DNA from 2 places in the Blautia massiliensis (ex Durand et al. 2017) genome. Region 1 is predicted to be linked to the other one. Evidence: riboswitches for the same ligand, from Rfam matches in the RefSeq annotation. Region 1 holds a riboswitch; the other holds the start of a gene.
The links. Region 1 has a riboswitch for FMN ahead of V9W66_RS17235 (DUF6783 domain-containing protein). Riboswitches for the same ligand answer to the same signal wherever they lie in the genome.
Positions count from the first base shown of each region.

Region 2: another riboswitch for FMN. It lies ahead of V9W66_RS12055 (ECF transporter S component); the one in region 1 lies ahead of V9W66_RS17235 (DUF6783 domain-containing protein).

Region 1 is NZ_CP146725.1:3,659,043-3,667,060, forward strand. Features, by position in the region: gene tsf (translation elongation factor Ts) at 1-733, shown strand, start outside; FMN riboswitch at 1,024-1,138, shown strand; partial or broken gene V9W66_RS17230 (DUF6783 domain-containing protein) at 1,256-1,498, opposite strand; partial or broken gene V9W66_RS17235 (DUF6783 domain-containing protein) at 1,448-1,573, shown strand; gene ribD (bifunctional diaminohydroxyphosphoribosylaminopyrimidine deaminase/5-amino-6-(5-phosphoribosylamino)uracil reductase RibD) at 1,576-2,703, shown strand; gene ribE (riboflavin synthase) at 2,685-3,338, shown strand; gene V9W66_RS17250 (bifunctional 3,4-dihydroxy-2-butanone-4-phosphate synthase/GTP cyclohydrolase II) at 3,357-4,574, shown strand; gene ribH (6,7-dimethyl-8-ribityllumazine synthase) at 4,604-5,077, shown strand; gene V9W66_RS17260 (HAD family hydrolase) at 5,093-5,743, shown strand; gene V9W66_RS17265 (tetratricopeptide repeat-containing glycosyltransferase family 2 protein) at 5,848-6,927, shown strand; gene V9W66_RS17270 (collagen-like protein) at 7,050-7,682, shown strand; gene V9W66_RS17275 (MATE family efflux transporter) at 7,803-8,018, shown strand, end outside.
Region 2 is NZ_CP146725.1:2,543,695-2,551,712, forward strand. Features, by position in the region: gene V9W66_RS12040 (sensor histidine kinase) at 1-467, shown strand, start outside; gene V9W66_RS12045 (response regulator transcription factor) at 445-1,929, shown strand; gene V9W66_RS12050 (glycosyl hydrolase) at 1,985-5,188, shown strand; FMN riboswitch at 5,237-5,354, shown strand; gene V9W66_RS12055 (ECF transporter S component) at 5,484-6,119, shown strand; gene V9W66_RS12060 (MATE family efflux transporter) at 6,385-7,773, opposite strand; gene V9W66_RS12065 (NUDIX hydrolase) at 7,957-8,018, shown strand, end outside.

The DNA.
Region 1 (8,018 bases):
AAAGAAAGCAGTCGTTGTTGAGGTTAATGCTGAGACAGACTTCGTTGCAAAGAACGAGAAGTTCCAGAGCTATGTTGCAGATGTTGCAGCACAGGCACTTAACACAACAGCAGCTGATATCGATGCTTTCCTTGCTGAGGCATGGGCACTTGATACAACTAAGACTGTAAAAGAGGCTCTTGCAGCTCAGATCGCAGTAATCGGCGAGAACATGAACATCCGTAGATTTGCTCAGGTTGAGGAGCAGAACGGATTCATCGCTTCCTACACTCATATGGGTGGAAAGATCGGCGTTCTTGTAGACGTTGAGACAGATGTTGTTAACGATGCTGTTAAAGAGATGGCTAAGAACGTAGCTATGCAGATTGCGGCTCTGAAACCGCAGTACACAAGCGACAAGGAAGTAAGCGCTGACTATATCGAGCATGAGAAAGAGATCCTTATGGCTCAGATCCAGAACGATCCGAAGGAGTCCCAGAAACCGGCTAAGGTTATTGAGGGAATGATCACAGGACGTATCAAGAAAGAGCTCAAAGAGATCTGCCTTCTTGACCAGACATACGTAAAAGCAGAGGACGGAAAACAGTCCGTTGCTAAATATGTAGAGCAGGTAGCAAAAGAGAACGGCGCTAAGATCCAGATCAAAGGCTTCGTTCGCTACGAGACAGGCGATGGTCTTGAGAGAAAAGAAGAGAACTTCGCTGAGGAAGTTGCAAAGCAGATGAACGCATAATCTTACAGTTCACATAAGAATTTGAATCGTAATTTTATCATGTAAATCAATGAAAAACCTTGAATTTCCTATGAAAATGGGATGATTCAAGGTTTTTTTGCGTATTGGGGATTAAATTCGAGACTGTGAGAAAAAGTCTGTAAATAAGATTCTTCTATGATATGCAAGGGTGGCAAGCCTGAAAATCAGGCTTCTCACCTTGTTTTATATATAACAGTGGTAGGGCGGTGGAATTTAAATAAAAAATTTACACTTTACAAATAACAGATAAAGTATTAAAATAAACAAAAAGATATCTTCAGGGCAGGGTGTGATTCCCTACCGGCGGTAGAGCCCGCGAGCCGAAAGGCATGATCCGGTGAGATTCCGGGGCCGACAGTATAGTCTGGATGGAAGAAGATGATAGTACAGTTGATTTTTGTATGAATGAATGTAGTATCAGAGCTCTGAGATGGTGATCCATTTCAGAGCTTTTTATGTAGGAAATAATCAGACATTCATTTATTGATCATATGTAACAGATCAATTCCACCCTGCAGATATTTCTGCAGGCTTTTTTTGTATTCGGCACATCGTTTTCGAAATAAATATACCACTCACTTGTCTGTGAATCCGATTGCACAGGTCTAAAAGCCTTGGCGTACCAGAGCGTGTTTGAAAAATCATTCCTGCAATCTGCACGCCCCACTTTGCGGTATATTTTGCCCGAATTCAGTTGCCGTAGCCCGCTACGGCGCCCTCATCCGGACAAAATCTCCCACAAATTGTGACGCACATCTTACAGAAAGCCTTTTTCAAACACGCTCTAGACAAAGAACAGGAATAAGAAAGAAGGAATAGAAATGACGGATCAGGAATATATGCTTCGGGCGGTTCAGCTGGCCAAAAAAGGAGAAGGCTGGACGAATCCCAATCCGATGGTAGGGGCAGTGATCGTAAAAGACGGAAGGATCATTGGGGAAGGCTATCATAAAAAGTATGGAGAACTTCATGCGGAGCGTAATGCAATTGCTTCCCTCACAGAATCAGCAGAAGGTGCGGTGATTTATGTTACGCTGGAGCCTTGCTGTCATCATGGAAAAACACCTCCATGTACGGAAGCGATCATTGAACAGAAGATCAAAAAAGTGGTGATTGGTTCCCGGGATCCGAATCCGAAAGTGGCAGGAAAAGGTGTACAGATGTTAAGGGAAGCCGGTGTAACAGTAGTTGAAGATTTTATGAGAGCAGAATGTGATCAGCTGAATCCGGTGTTTTTCCATTATATTACTACGAAAACCCCATACGTGGTGATGAAGTATGCCATGACACTGGATGGGAAGATCGCAACGAAGACAGGAGCATCAAAATGGATCACCGGAGAAGCGGCAAGAAAAGAAGTACAGCATATGCGGCATCAGTACATGGGGATTATGGCAGGTATTGAAACTGTGCTTGCAGATGATCCGATGTTAAACGTCCGGGCAGAAGGCTGGAAAAGTCCTGTCAGGATTGTGTGCGACAGTAAGCTCAGGATCCCCCCGGACAGTCAGATCGTAAAAAGTGCGGAAAAGTACCGGACGATCGTGGCTTATGCAGATCAGAAAAATACAGAAGAAAAAATAAAAATATTACATACCATGGGAGTTGAGACCATTTACTGTCCGGATGAAAAGGATCAGATAGACCTTAAGAAGTTGATGACAGATCTTGGAAACAGAGGTATTGACAGCATCCTCCTGGAGGGAGGCGGTACGCTAAATGACAGTGCCCTGCGAGCCGGAATTGTAAAGGAAGTACAGGCTTTTGTGGCACCAAAGCTGTTTGGTGGTGTGGCCGGGAAGACACCGGTAGAAGGTATCGGAGTTGAATTCCCGTCTGAAGCAGTAGAACTGAAATATACAGATATCTGCCAGATCGGTGAGGACATCCGGATAAGATGTCAGGTGTGTGAGAAAAAACAGGAGGAATCATGTTTACAGGAATCGTAGAAGAGAAAGGAAAAGTCCGTTATATACAGCTGACAGGAGAATCAGGGATCCTGGCAGTGAAAGCCCGGAAAGTCCTGGAAGGGACAAGGATCGGTGACAGTATTGCTGTGAATGGTGTGTGTCTGACAGTTACGTCGATCCAGCCGGACGGATTTACTGCCGATGTGATGGCAGAGACGATCAGAAGAAGCAGTCTTGGCAGTTGTAAAGCTGGAAGCCAGGTAAACCTGGAACGTGCAATGGCTGCAGATGGCAGGTTCGGGGGACACATAGTAAGCGGCCATATTGATGGGACTGGAGTGATACGTTCCATGCTCCGGGAAGAAAATGCCATCTGGGTATCAATTGAGACATCGCCACAGATCTTGCATCTGATCGTGGAAAAAGGATCCGTTTGTATTGATGGGATCAGCCTGACAGTTGCAAGGGTTGATGAAGCTGGTTTTCAGGTGTCGGTCATTCCACATACAGGAGGAGAAACCACTCTTTTGGAAAAGGTGCCGGGGGATCTGGTTAATCTGGAAAATGATGTGATCGGAAAATATGTAGAAAAACTGCTTGGCATCAGAAAAAATGAAGAAGAGAAAAAAGAATCCGGAATTACGATGGAGTTTCTTGAAGAATTCGGGTTTTAGAACAGGAGGATATACACTATGTCACAAAATTATCAGTACAACACAATTGAAGAGGCACTTAGGGATCTTAAGGAAGGAAAAATAGTTCTGGTCACAGATGATCCGGACAGAGAAAATGAGGGAGATCTGATATGTGCGGCAGAGTTTGCGACCCGGGAAAATATTAATTTCATGGCGACTTATGCAAAGGGTCTTATCTGTACACCGATGAGTGCAGAAATTGCGGCGAGATTGAACTTTCCGCCGATGGTTGCTGAGAACACGGACAATCACAGTACAGCATTTACCGTGGCAGTGGATCACGCAGATACAACCACCGGTATCTCTGCGGCAGAACGCTCCTATACCATTATGAAGTGTGTGGATGATCAGTCAAAACCGGAGGATTTCAGAAGACCGGGACATGTATTTCCGCTTATTTCCAGAAAAGGCGGGGTTCTGGTACGAAATGGCCATACGGAGGCAACAACAGATCTTATGAGACTTGCCGGACTGAAAGAATGCGGCGTGTGCTGTGAAGTTATGAAAGAAGATGGCACGATGATGCGTACATCACAGCTATGGGAAATGGCAAAAGAGCATAACCTTACATTTATTACGATCCGTGATCTGCAGGATTATATAAGAATACATGAAAAGCATGTAAAGGAGGAAGCAGCTGCAAACCTCCCAACGCAGTACGGTGATTTTAAAATGTATGGCTATATCAATGACATTACAGGAGAGCATCATCTGGCACTGGTAAAAGGTGATCTGGGAGATGGTGAGGATGTGCTTTGCCGTGTACATTCGGAGTGCCTGACAGGAGATGCATTCGGATCGCTCAGATGTGACTGCGGCCTGCAGCTGCAGACAGCGATGCGCCAGGTAGAGGCGGAAGGCAGAGGGATCATTCTGTATATGAGACAGGAAGGCAGAGGGATCGGACTGATCAATAAGATCAAAGCCTATGCGCTTCAGGAACAGGGATATGATACCGTGGAGGCTAATGTGAAGTTAGGGTTTGCACCGGATCTCAGAGAGTACTGGGTTGGGGCGCAGATACTGTCAGACCTTGGTGTGAAATCATTAAGATTACTGACCAATAACCCGGATAAAGTCTATGGGCTTGGTGAATTCGGGCTGAAGATCAATGAGAGAGTACCTCTGGAGATTCCGGTACAAAAGTATGACCGGAAGTATATGAAAACGAAGCAGGAAAAGATGGGTCATATTTTTAAGGAAATAAATTTATAAAAAACAGCAAATAGCAGGAGGAAGAAAAAATGAGACAGATCAATTTGGTAGAAGGAAAAGTAGTAGCACCGGAGGGAATGAAGGTTGGTATCGTGGCAGCGAGATTCAATGAGATCATTGTGAATAAATTATTGGGAGGGGCAGTCGACGGACTGGTAAGACATGGAGTAGAAGAAGAGAATATTACTGCAGCATGGGTGCCGGGAGCATTTGAGATTCCGCTTACAGCACAGAAAATGGCACAGTCAGGAAAATATGATGCAGTTATCTGCGTGGGAGCTGTCATCCGTGGAGATACTTCACATTATGATCTGGTGTGCAATGAATCTGCCAAGGGGATCGCACAGGTTGAACTTGCAACAGGGATCCCGGTCTTATTCGGAGTGATCACGACTGAGAATATCGAGCAGGCTATTGCGCGTGCAGGAAGCAAAGCGGGAAATAAAGGCTATGACTGTGCATTATCTGCGATCGAAATGGTCAATCTGATGAAGCAGCTCTAAAAGACAGGAAAATAAATGATGACAAAAACGATCATATTCGATTATGATGGAACGATCCATCATACCCTTGGAATCTATGAACCGGCATTTCGTGAAACCTATCAGTGGCTGACAGAACAGAAGGCTGCAGAAGAACGGGAGATAGGCTCGGCGGAAATTGCCGGCTGGCTGGGATTTAACAGTAAGGAGATGTGGAATACATTTTTGCCGGAGCTGGATCAGAGCTATAAAGAGCAGGCGAGCAGGATGGTAGGAGAACTGATGGTCAGACAGATCAGGAAGCATAAGGCAGTGTGGTATCCGGGAGCAGAGGAGATGCTTACAGCCCTGAAGAACCGGGGATATCATCTTGTGATCTTAAGTAACTGTAAAGCTTCCTATCGTGAGGCGCACTGGAAGGAATTTGGGATGGAACGATGGTTCGATCATTTTTATGACTGCGAATCGTATGGATTCCGTCCAAAGACAGAGATTGTGCAGGAAATCATCCGGGAATATACAGGCCCTTATCTGGTGGTCGGAGACAGGAGGCAGGATCTGGAATGTGCCAGAGCCTGCAAAAGCCCATTTATAGGATGCCTGTATGGATATGGTGAGAGAGGGGAGCTGAACGGGGCAGATCATCTTGCAGAACATATAGAGGATATACCACAGTTGGTGATATGAGGATGAGCTCAGCTTTATCCGAAAGCAGAAGCTGTACACTGACAGAAGGCATAGGACTGACGGGAACGGCATAAATATTATAAAAATCCGAAGGATCCTGAAATATGATTTCCCTCAGTCTATGTATGATCGTAAAAAATGAAGAAGCAGTTCTTGAGAGGATCTTGAAGCCGGTTTCTCAGGTGATGGATGCGATCCTGATCGCAGATACCGGTTCTTCAGACAGAACAAAAGAGATCGCGGAGCAGTATACGTCGCAGGTGTTTGATTTTCCCTGGTGTGATGATTTTTCTGCTCCGCGTAATTTTCTTCTGGAAAAAGTCCGCACCGATTACTGGATGTGGCTGGATGCGGATGATGTCCTGGATGAAGAAAATCTGGAAAAACTGAAGAGTCTTAAAGAAACTCTGAATCCCGGAACAGATGTTGTAATGATGGAATATGCGGCAGGGTTTGACCAGAGCGGGAGAACAACATTTTCTTATTTTCGGGAGCGGATAATGAAAACATCCAGAAATTTCAGATGGAATGGGGCAGTTCATGAAACTGTGATTCCGGAGGGAAATATCATTTATTCAGATGTGGTGATCCGACACCGGAAATGTGGAAAAGGTGATCCGGACCGTAATCTTCGCATTTATGAAAAAATGCTGGCAGGAGGAGAAACGCTGGAACCCAGACATCAGCTTTATTATGGGAGAGAACTGTATTATCATCAGCGGTATCCGGAGGCAGAGGCTGTGCTGGTGGAGTTCCTGAAAAATCCGTCCGGATGGCTGGAAAATAAGATCGATGCCTGTTTTGTACTTGGACAGTGCTACCGGAGAATGGGAGAAAAAAAGTACGCACTGGAAGCTTTTCTGTACAGTCTGACTATGGATGTGCCGAGGGCGGAAATCTGTTGTGAGGTCGGAAAGATTTTTCTGGAAAGAGAGCTTCCCAGACAGGCTGGCTACTGGTACGGGCAGGCGCTTACTGTGCCGTCAGATAAGAAAAAATGTGGATTTTTTATGGCTGAGTGTCATGGATTTGTGCCATATATGCAGCTTTGCGTTTGTTATGATAGGATGGGATGTCCGGAGCAGGCATTCTTTTTTCATAAGAAAGCGAAGGGACTGAAGCCGGAAGATCCGGGAGTATTGTATGATCAGAAATATTTCCGGGAAAAATATGGTCTGGCATAAAAGAAAAGATATCTTTATTGTATTTTTCTGGCAGGGTACAAGCTTGCGGGGATCCTATGCACAGGTAAAAGCTGTTGTCATATACTGTAGGGATAGTTATTTTCCTATGAGGTGATCGAAGAATGCTGTTCAGGCATCGAAAACGTAAGGAAATGGAAATGCAGCAGGACAGTCATGAGGATTTGTCCTGTATGTCCTGTTATGGAAATCATAGTTCCTGTGGATGTGACAGATGTGGAACAAGAGGCTGCCCAGGCCCTGTGGGACCTACAGGACCAACCGGTCCCAGAGGCTGTCCGGGAGTTCCGGGTCCTATGGGTCCTCAGGGACCGCAGGGGGAACCGGGAATACAGGGATATACGGGAGCCACCGGTCCGGTTGGAGCGGCAGGAGCAACAGGAGCCACCGGTCCGGCAGGAGTAACAGGTCCGACGGGAGCAACGGGAGCCACGGGTCCAGCGGGAGCAATGGGAGCGACAGGAGCAACAGGAGCCACGGGTCCAGCGGGAACGACGGGGGTAACAGGTCCGGCTGGTGCGATCGGAGCCACGGGTCCAGCAGGTCCAACAGGAGCCACGGGTCCAGCAGGTCCAACAGGAGCCACTGGTCCTGCAGGAGCAGCCGGAGCCACCGGCCCTGCCGGAACAGTAACCCCGGCAGCTGCTGTTGGAAATGCAACAACGGTAGATGATATTGTGGAGGATTTTAATGCACTTCTTGCAAACCTTCGTGATGCAGGACTCCTGGAAAGATAGTGAAATGATAAACACACGTTACTGTGCGGCTGCGTATTTTATGCAGCCGCTGCATATTCTCCATAAAAATATTTCATTGTAGCTTTCTGACGAAAGGTGCTATAATATTTTTATCTAAGTATGATTATAGGGGATGAAATCGTGAAAAAAAACAAGTATGAGATCGATATGTGCAATGGGTCGATCATGGACAAGCTGATCTCGTTTTCACTGCCGCTGATGCTGTCCGGTATCTTGCAGCTGATGTTCAATGCAGTGGACATTGTGGTAGTGGGACGTTTTAGCGGAAGTGAGGCACTGGCGGCAGTAGGTTCCACCACAGCGTTGATCAATGTG
Region 2 (8,018 bases), 1.1 Mb from region 1:
TTCTTCTGAAATCCAGGTATGAGCATCGCCTGGAAGTGGAAATAAACTGTGAGGAATCCGTAAAACAGGAGCAGCTTCCCAAGATTGTACTGCAGCAGCTGGTGGAGAACAGCATACAGCATGGATATAATAACAGCAAAAATATCATGAAAATTTATGTACGTGGCTGGCGAGATGAAACCGGCTGGTACTTTGAAGTACGGGATAACGGACAGGGTGCCACAGATGAAGTACGTGAAAAGTTAAACCAAAAAATGAAAAAAATCCGGAAAAAGATCATGTCCAGAGGAAGCAGCATAGAGATGGAAATCGGAGGTATGGGACTGGCAAATACCTATGCCAGAATGTTCCTTCTGTACAATGGAAGAGCAGTATTCCGGATACGAAACCTTGAAGAAGGATTAAGCGTCATCATAGGAGTATCGGAAAAGGAGGTCGAAGCCGATGTATCAGGTGATGGTCGTTGATGATGAGCCGATGGCAGCCAGTCTGATCGTCAATATTATAAAACAGAAATACAACAAGTTTGAGATTATGGGAACTGCCTATGACGGTGAAGAAGCACTGGAGCTGATGAAGGAAAAAGGAGAACCGGATATTTTGATCACAGATATCCAGATGCCGGTAATGAACGGACTGAAGCTTGTGGAAGAAACAAAAAAGCAGTATCCAAATGTGATCAGTGTGATCGTCAGTGGATATCAGGAATTTGAGTATGCAAAGCAGGCAATTGCTTTTGGGGTGTGTGATTATATCCTGAAACCGATCGTGCCTTCGGAATTTTCCAAACTGATCAGCAGGATAGAGGAAAAGCTGAAACAGAAATATTATAAAGAACAAAATACACTGATACACAAGATGGTAAATGAAATTCCTGTGGATGAAAAAACACTTCGGAGATATTTTCAGTCGGAATGTTATTACGGGGCCATTGTAAGACTGAACGGACTTCCCAGCCGTTACGGGGAACGGGGAAAAAAGGAAGTCTTTTCAGACATCAATGAGATGATGATCGCATATGGACGCGACACTCAGGAGACACTGTATCTCTGTCCGGGAGAACTGGTCAGTGATGAGGATTATGAACAGATGATCTGGAGACGTATTGGAAAAGAACAGCCGGAAGCGGCATATGTGACGTCTGTGATCCGGAGGAGATCAGTTCCGGCAGCACAGATTGGAGAAATGATGCGAGAGCTTTACCGGAAGCTGAATTCTTCTATTATCCTGGGGAAAAATCAGACATTGCTCCTGGAGGAAACCGTATCGCAGGTTCAAGATGGAAGACCGGGAAAGGATTACGAATATCTGGAAGAGCTGGAATATCTGGCTGGCAAACAGAAGTACGACCGGCTTCAGAAGGAAGTAGAATCACTGATCAGCAGATGGGTGCAGGAGGAACATCCTCAGCTGTGGATCGAAGGACGTGTGAGGCAGATTGGTTATCTGCTTCAGCGTTATGATGCAGGAAACCGGGATTACCGGGAGTCAGAATTCCTTATGGATGATATTTTTTCCACTGCAGAAAATGTGGAACAGCTTTGCAACGGGATTTCCGATATCTTTTTTAAGGATATCAAGGAAGATCCGGCAGTCACACAGAAAACAGATACCGAAGAATATTTTGAGAGTGTGAAAGAATACATCCGAAAACACATGGCGGAACAGCTGTCTCTGCACAGTGTTAGCAAAGCAGTGGGAGTTTCCCAGACATATTTAAGCAGACTTTTCAGAAGGTATGAGGATGCATCTTTTAATACGTATCTGACAGCACTCCGCATGGAGAAGGCAAAGCTTCTTCTTCAGCGTGAAGAGAAGATGTATGTGAAAGATGTTGCGGAAAAGGTAGGATACAAAGATCAGTTTTATTTCAGTCGCATTTTTTATTCCTATACAGGAGTGCGGCCGTCAGAATATGTTGAGAAATAAAAAAGCTGGGATGATATAACAAAAATAATATAAAACCAAAATGGAGGGTTAAGGTATGCTGTATCATAATGGGGAAAAACTTACAAAAGAGAAATTTCAGAATCCGGGCAGCGAGTACAGGGCAGCACCGTTCTGGGCCTGGAACTGCCGCATGACAAAAGCAGAGATCGACAACACTCTGGATGCTCTGAAGGTAATGGGAATGGGCGGCGGACATATCCACTGTCGCACAGGAATGGATAATTCTTACATGGGTGAAGAGTTTCTGGATCTGGTAAAATATTCCTGGAAAAAAAGCCTGGAAAAAAATATGCTGACTTGGCTGTATGATGAAGACCGCTGGCCATCCGGAGCAGGCGGCGGACTGGTAACAAGAGACCACAAATACAGGATCCGTTTTCTGCTTTTCACTCCGGAGTGCCAGGATGGAAAAGAGATTGAAAACAGCGAACTTCGTTCTTCCGGACAGGCGATCCGAAGCAATGAGCGTACTTTCCTTGGAAGATATCAGGTACGGCTGGAGAATGGTTACCTTGCAGAGTATGAAAAGATCGATGAGAATGCACCGCTGAAGGAGGGATTTCAGGAATGGTTTGCCTATCTTGAGGTGTCCGGTGATAATCCGTGGTTTAACAATGAGGCGTATCTGAACACACTGGATAAAGAGGCAGTGGAACGTTTTATCCAGGTAACCCACGAGAAGTATTATGAAAATCTGGGAGAGGAGTTTGGGAAAACCATTCCTGCTATCTTTACAGATGAGCCGCAGTTTTCCCATAAACAGTGCCTGGATTTTGCGGATGAGCGGATGGATGTGACCATTCCATATACCGATGATCTGGAAGAAACTTTTCGTGATGCATATGGACATAGCCTTCTTAAGCATCTTCCGGAACTGTTCTGGGAACTTCAGGGAGATGCAGTTTCCAGAATCCGTTATGAGTATCATGACCACATTGCGGAGCGTTTTGCAGAGGCTTTTGCGGATACTGTGGGAGGCTGGTGTAAGGAACATGGCATTGCCCTGACCGGACATATGATGGAGGAGCCGACTCTGGAAACACAGACAGCGGCTCTTGGAGAAGCCATGCGTTCCTATCGTTCCTTTGAGATTCCGGGAATTGATATGCTCTGTGACAGAAGAGAATTTTCTACCGCAAAGCAGGCAGAAAGTGCTGTGCACCAGTTTGGAAGAGAGGGAATGACAAGTGAGCTTTATGGTGTTACAAACTGGGATTTTGATTTCCGGGGCCATAAGCTTCAGGGGGACTGGCAGGCAGCTCTTGGAGTAACGGTCCGTGTGCCACATCTGACCTGGACTTCCATGGCAGGCGAGGCAAAACGTGATTATCCGGCTTCTATCAGCTACCAGTCACCGTGGTATAAAGAATATCCTCTTGTGGAGGACTATTTTGCAAGAGTCAATACCGCTCTCACAAGAGGCGTGCCGCATGTAAAGCTGGCAGTGATCCATCCGGTAGAGTCTTACTGGCTTTTCTGGGGACCGAAGGAGCAGACAGCACCGATCCGTGAGGAAATGGATGAAAACTTTATCCATATGATCGAATGGCTGCTTTATGGTACCGTTGATTTTGATTTTATTTCAGAATCTCTGCTTCCGGATCTGAATCAGGGACAGGAAGAGAAAAAACTTCTGAAGGTGGGAGTAATGAAATATGATACAGTTCTCGTACCGAACTGCCTGACACTTCGAAGCTCTACTTTGGAGATTCTTGAGAAATTTAAGGAAAGAGGCGGCCGGGTGATCTTTGCAGGACAGCTTCCGAAATATGCAGATGCCTATCCGTCAGATAGAGGTGCAAAGCTGGCAGAGAAGTGTGAGATTGTGGCATTCAGCAAGTACCGTCTGCTGGAAGCTGTGAAAGAGGCAAGAGATATCGAGGTACTTGAGGATGACGGTAAACCAGCTACAAACCTGATCTACCAGATGAGAGAAGAGGGAGAAAACCGCTGGCTGTTTCTGTGCCATGTAAACCGTACAGAGAAGATCTCAGATGCTTGTATCGTGATCAATGAACTGCAGGAGCGTAAGAAAAATCAGGATCTTCCAAGAAAAGAAAAACTCCGCATCCGTATCCGCGGATCCTGGAAGGTGACGGTATATGATGCCATGACAGGTGAAATTTATCCGGTGAAAGCAGAATACCATAAAGGGGACACTGCTCTGGAACGAAGCATGTTTGACCACGACAGTCTTCTTCTCTGGCTGGAGCCGGCTGGTACAGCATCCATGGTATCAGAAGAATTGCTTTCTGAAACAGATAATGCTGAGAATACTGAGAGTGGTTCTGCCAGTGAGGAGAAGAAATGTAGCTGCCAGCTGGATATTTCCGATCAGGTGGAGATTGTCCGCAGTGAGCCGAATGTAAGTATTCTGGATCTGGCTGAATATGCGTTTGACGGTGGGGAGTGGCAGCCGGAGGAAGAGATTCTCCGCATTGACAATCTGTTCCGTGAGAAACTGGGATATCCGCTTCGCATGGAGGCTTTTGCACAGCCGTGGACCAATGACAGAGAGGAAGGCTTTGAACATACTTTGTCCCTGCGATTCCATATTCATACAGAGGTTCTGTTGGAAGGGATTTTCCTTGCTATGGAAAATGACGAGAAAACCAGAATATTCCTGGATGAGAAAGCAGTGGAAAACCGTACAGAGGGATGGTATACAGATCACTGTATCCGCAAAGTGCCGCTTCCGAAGATGGAATCCGGAGAGCATGAACTGGTTGTGGAGATCCCTTACAATTCCAAAGTGAATATCGAAGCGATGTTCCTGCTGGGAGAGTTTTCCGTGAAAGCTGTGGGAAGAGACCAGGTGCTGGATGCGGTGAGCCACAAGGCAGCCTTCAGTGACCTTACCGTTCAGGGTTATCCGTTCTATGGTGGAAATGTGACATATAAAATTCCATTTATCAGCAAAGGCGGAGAAGTAAATGTACGGGCAAATCTGTTCCGCGCACCGGTTATGAAGGCTTCTGTGGATGGAAAAGAAGCGGGGTATATTGCATTTTCTCCCTATGAGGTATCTCTTGGTGAACTGCCGTCAGGAGAGCATCTCCTGGAGCTGACTGTATTTGGAAACAGGGTGAATACATTTGGAACCTTACATAACTGTGATCAGAAAGAAGACTGGTATGGACCAAATGCATGGAGGACAACCGGCGACCTCTGGTCCTATGAGTATCAGATAAAACCGTCAGGCCTTCTGAAGGCGCCGGTTCTTGTAGAGAAAAATTAAGCCTTGTAATTATAAAAAGAGCGCGTTATAATGAACTCATAAAAAAGAAAATTTCTTCGGGGCAGGGTGTGATTCCCTACCGGCGGTATAGTCCGCGACCCGCTTTGGCGGCTGATCTGGTGAAATTCCGGAACCGACAGTAAAGTCTGGATGAGAGAAGAACGCGCAGTATTTAAAGAACGTGCTCAGTGCCCCGGGAAGAAGCTCCCGGGGCTTTTTATGTGAAAAAATTTTTTCGCATAAAGATTTCTTGTGGAAATTTTCTTTGAATATTTCTGAAGAAGGAGAGAGAGTTATGAGCGAACAGATATTACAGAGAGGAAATGCCGTGGAAAGAAGCAGAACAAGAACCATCGCGCAGGTAGCCATGCTTGGTGCTGTGGCAGGAGTATTAATGAATCTTGAGTTTCCGATCCCGTTTCTTGCACCGTCTTTTTATCAGCTTGATTTTTCCGAGGTACCGGTTATGGTAGGAACCTTCGCTATGGGACCTGTGGCAGGTATCCTGATCGAGCTTGTGAAGATTCTCGTACATCTTGTGACTAAGGGAACCATGACTGCCGGTGTTGGTGATGTTGCCAATTTCCTGTTTGGATGTGCCTATGTGGTACCGGCCGGCCTGATCTACCGTTTCCGTCACAAAAAGAGCAGAGTACATGCAGTTGCAGGTATGGCAGCAGGAACAGTCCTGACAGCAATCCTTGCATGCTTTGTCAATGCCTTTGTGCTGCTTCCGGCTTACGGTAAGGCGTTTGGAATGCCGATCGAGACCTTTATCCAGATGGGAAGCGCAGTACACGGCTCCGTAAACGGCCTGCTTACCTTTGCACTGCTGATCATTGCTCCGTTTAATATCTTTAAATATGCACTGACATCTCTGATCGTATTTGTAATTTATAAGAAGATCCGTGTTGTACTGAAGGGTGACTGATCATAAGCAGCTGACGGAGGATGAAGAAAAGATCAGAAATTGGTGGTTTCAGATAAATATCTGAGAATGTGAGAAATGCCATGTAATATATTGCCGATGGGCAGTAAATTACATGGCATTTTTTATGTTATAGGAAATTACTCCGTAATGTTCCTATAACATAAAAAAGCCCTCCGGGCAGGATCGCACTGCGACGGAGAGGAATAATGTCGCTGAAGCGACCCGTCGCAGGCGGAGAATCCTGCAAGCAGGATTCTTTCTTGTGTCAGGCGTTTTGTTCTGCAGCTTTCATGACTCCAAGCTCACGTCTGGCAAAAACAACGGCCAGCACAAATGCAGAGGTATCTGCAATTGGTCCTGCGTACATGACGCCATCGATTCCGAAGAAGACCGGGAAGATGACGATCAGCGGCAGCAGGAAGAGCATCTGCCTTGTGAGAGACATGATCACACCAAGCCTGGCTTTTCCAATGGAGGTAAAAAAGCCGGCGGACATGGGCTGGATTCCGTTGGCAAAGGTCATCAGCATGAAGATGCGGAGATATTTTTCTGCAAAATGAAAGTACAGGTCGCTGCCGTTTCCGAAGATGCCTACGATCTGATGCGGGAAGAACTGGAAGCAGATAAAAAATATGGTTGCGATCACAGTACATAAGGTTACGGAATAGCGGTATGTCTGGCGTACACGGCTGTATTTTTCGGCACCGTAGTTAAATCCCAAGATGGGCTGGGAGCCCTGGGAGATTCCGATGCAGATGGCCATAAATACCTGATTGACTTTGGAAATGATCCCTGCACAGGCGATTGGAATATCACTCCCGTAGGCGGAGAGTGCTCCGTAATGGCGAAGTGTATTGTTCATGACGATCTGCACTGCAGCAATGGCAACCTGATTGATACAGGATGCCATTCCCAGAGAAAAAATGGCAGACAGATTGCGTGCCTCAGGAATCAGCATGGAGTGGTCCAGGTACATTTTCCGGAGTCTGGAAAAATAAAAGATGATCAGAAGTCCGGATACGATCTGGCCGATCACGGTTGCCCAGGCTGCACCTTTGATGCCCCAGCCGAATCCAAAGATGAAAAGCGGGTCCAGGATGGTGTTGATGGCGGCACCGGCCAGGATGCAGGTCATGGAATAGGTAGGACTCCTGTCTGCTCGGATCAGGTGGTTGCCGCCTGTGCTTAAAACATAAAAGGGAAGTCCAATGGCGGTGATCCCCATGTAATCAATGGCATAGGGCATGACGTCCGGTGTTCCGCCGAAAAAATGAAGCAGTGGCTTCAGGAACAGAAGGACGATGACAGAGAGTATCGTACCGGAGATTATCAGCGAGGAGAGTCCGGTTCCTGCAATGGAGCTGGCTTTTTTTTCGTTTCCTGCGCCCATTTCCAGGTTGTAATTGGAGGCGCTGCCGATTCCCAGGAGCAATGCAGCAGCAGTAGAGATAATGGTTACGGGAAATGCGATGTTTGTGGCGGCGTTTCCAAGCATTCCTACGCCCTGTCCGATAAAGATCTGGTCAACGATATTGTACAGAGCGCTGACCAGCATGCTGATGATGGCGGGAATGGCGAATTTGGTGATCAGGCTGCCTACAGGGGCGGTTCCCAGAGGGTTTTCGGCCTGGGCAGCATTGGTCTGGTTTTTCAATGTTTTTTCCTTCTTTCTTGTCTACAGTAGCTGTTTGGTGATGTGATAAGTGGATTTTTAATTTTATAGCAGGATATTTATTATAGCACTATTGTGAAGTGAGTGTAAGTATAAAAAATTGACCTTTGGTTTTGGATGGGATAAAATGTTTTTAGAAAAAATTTTCGGGAAGGAGCTTTTCAGATGGGTAAGATCAACAGTGTGAAAAAACTTACAGATAATAAGTTCGTGAATCTTTATGGGGT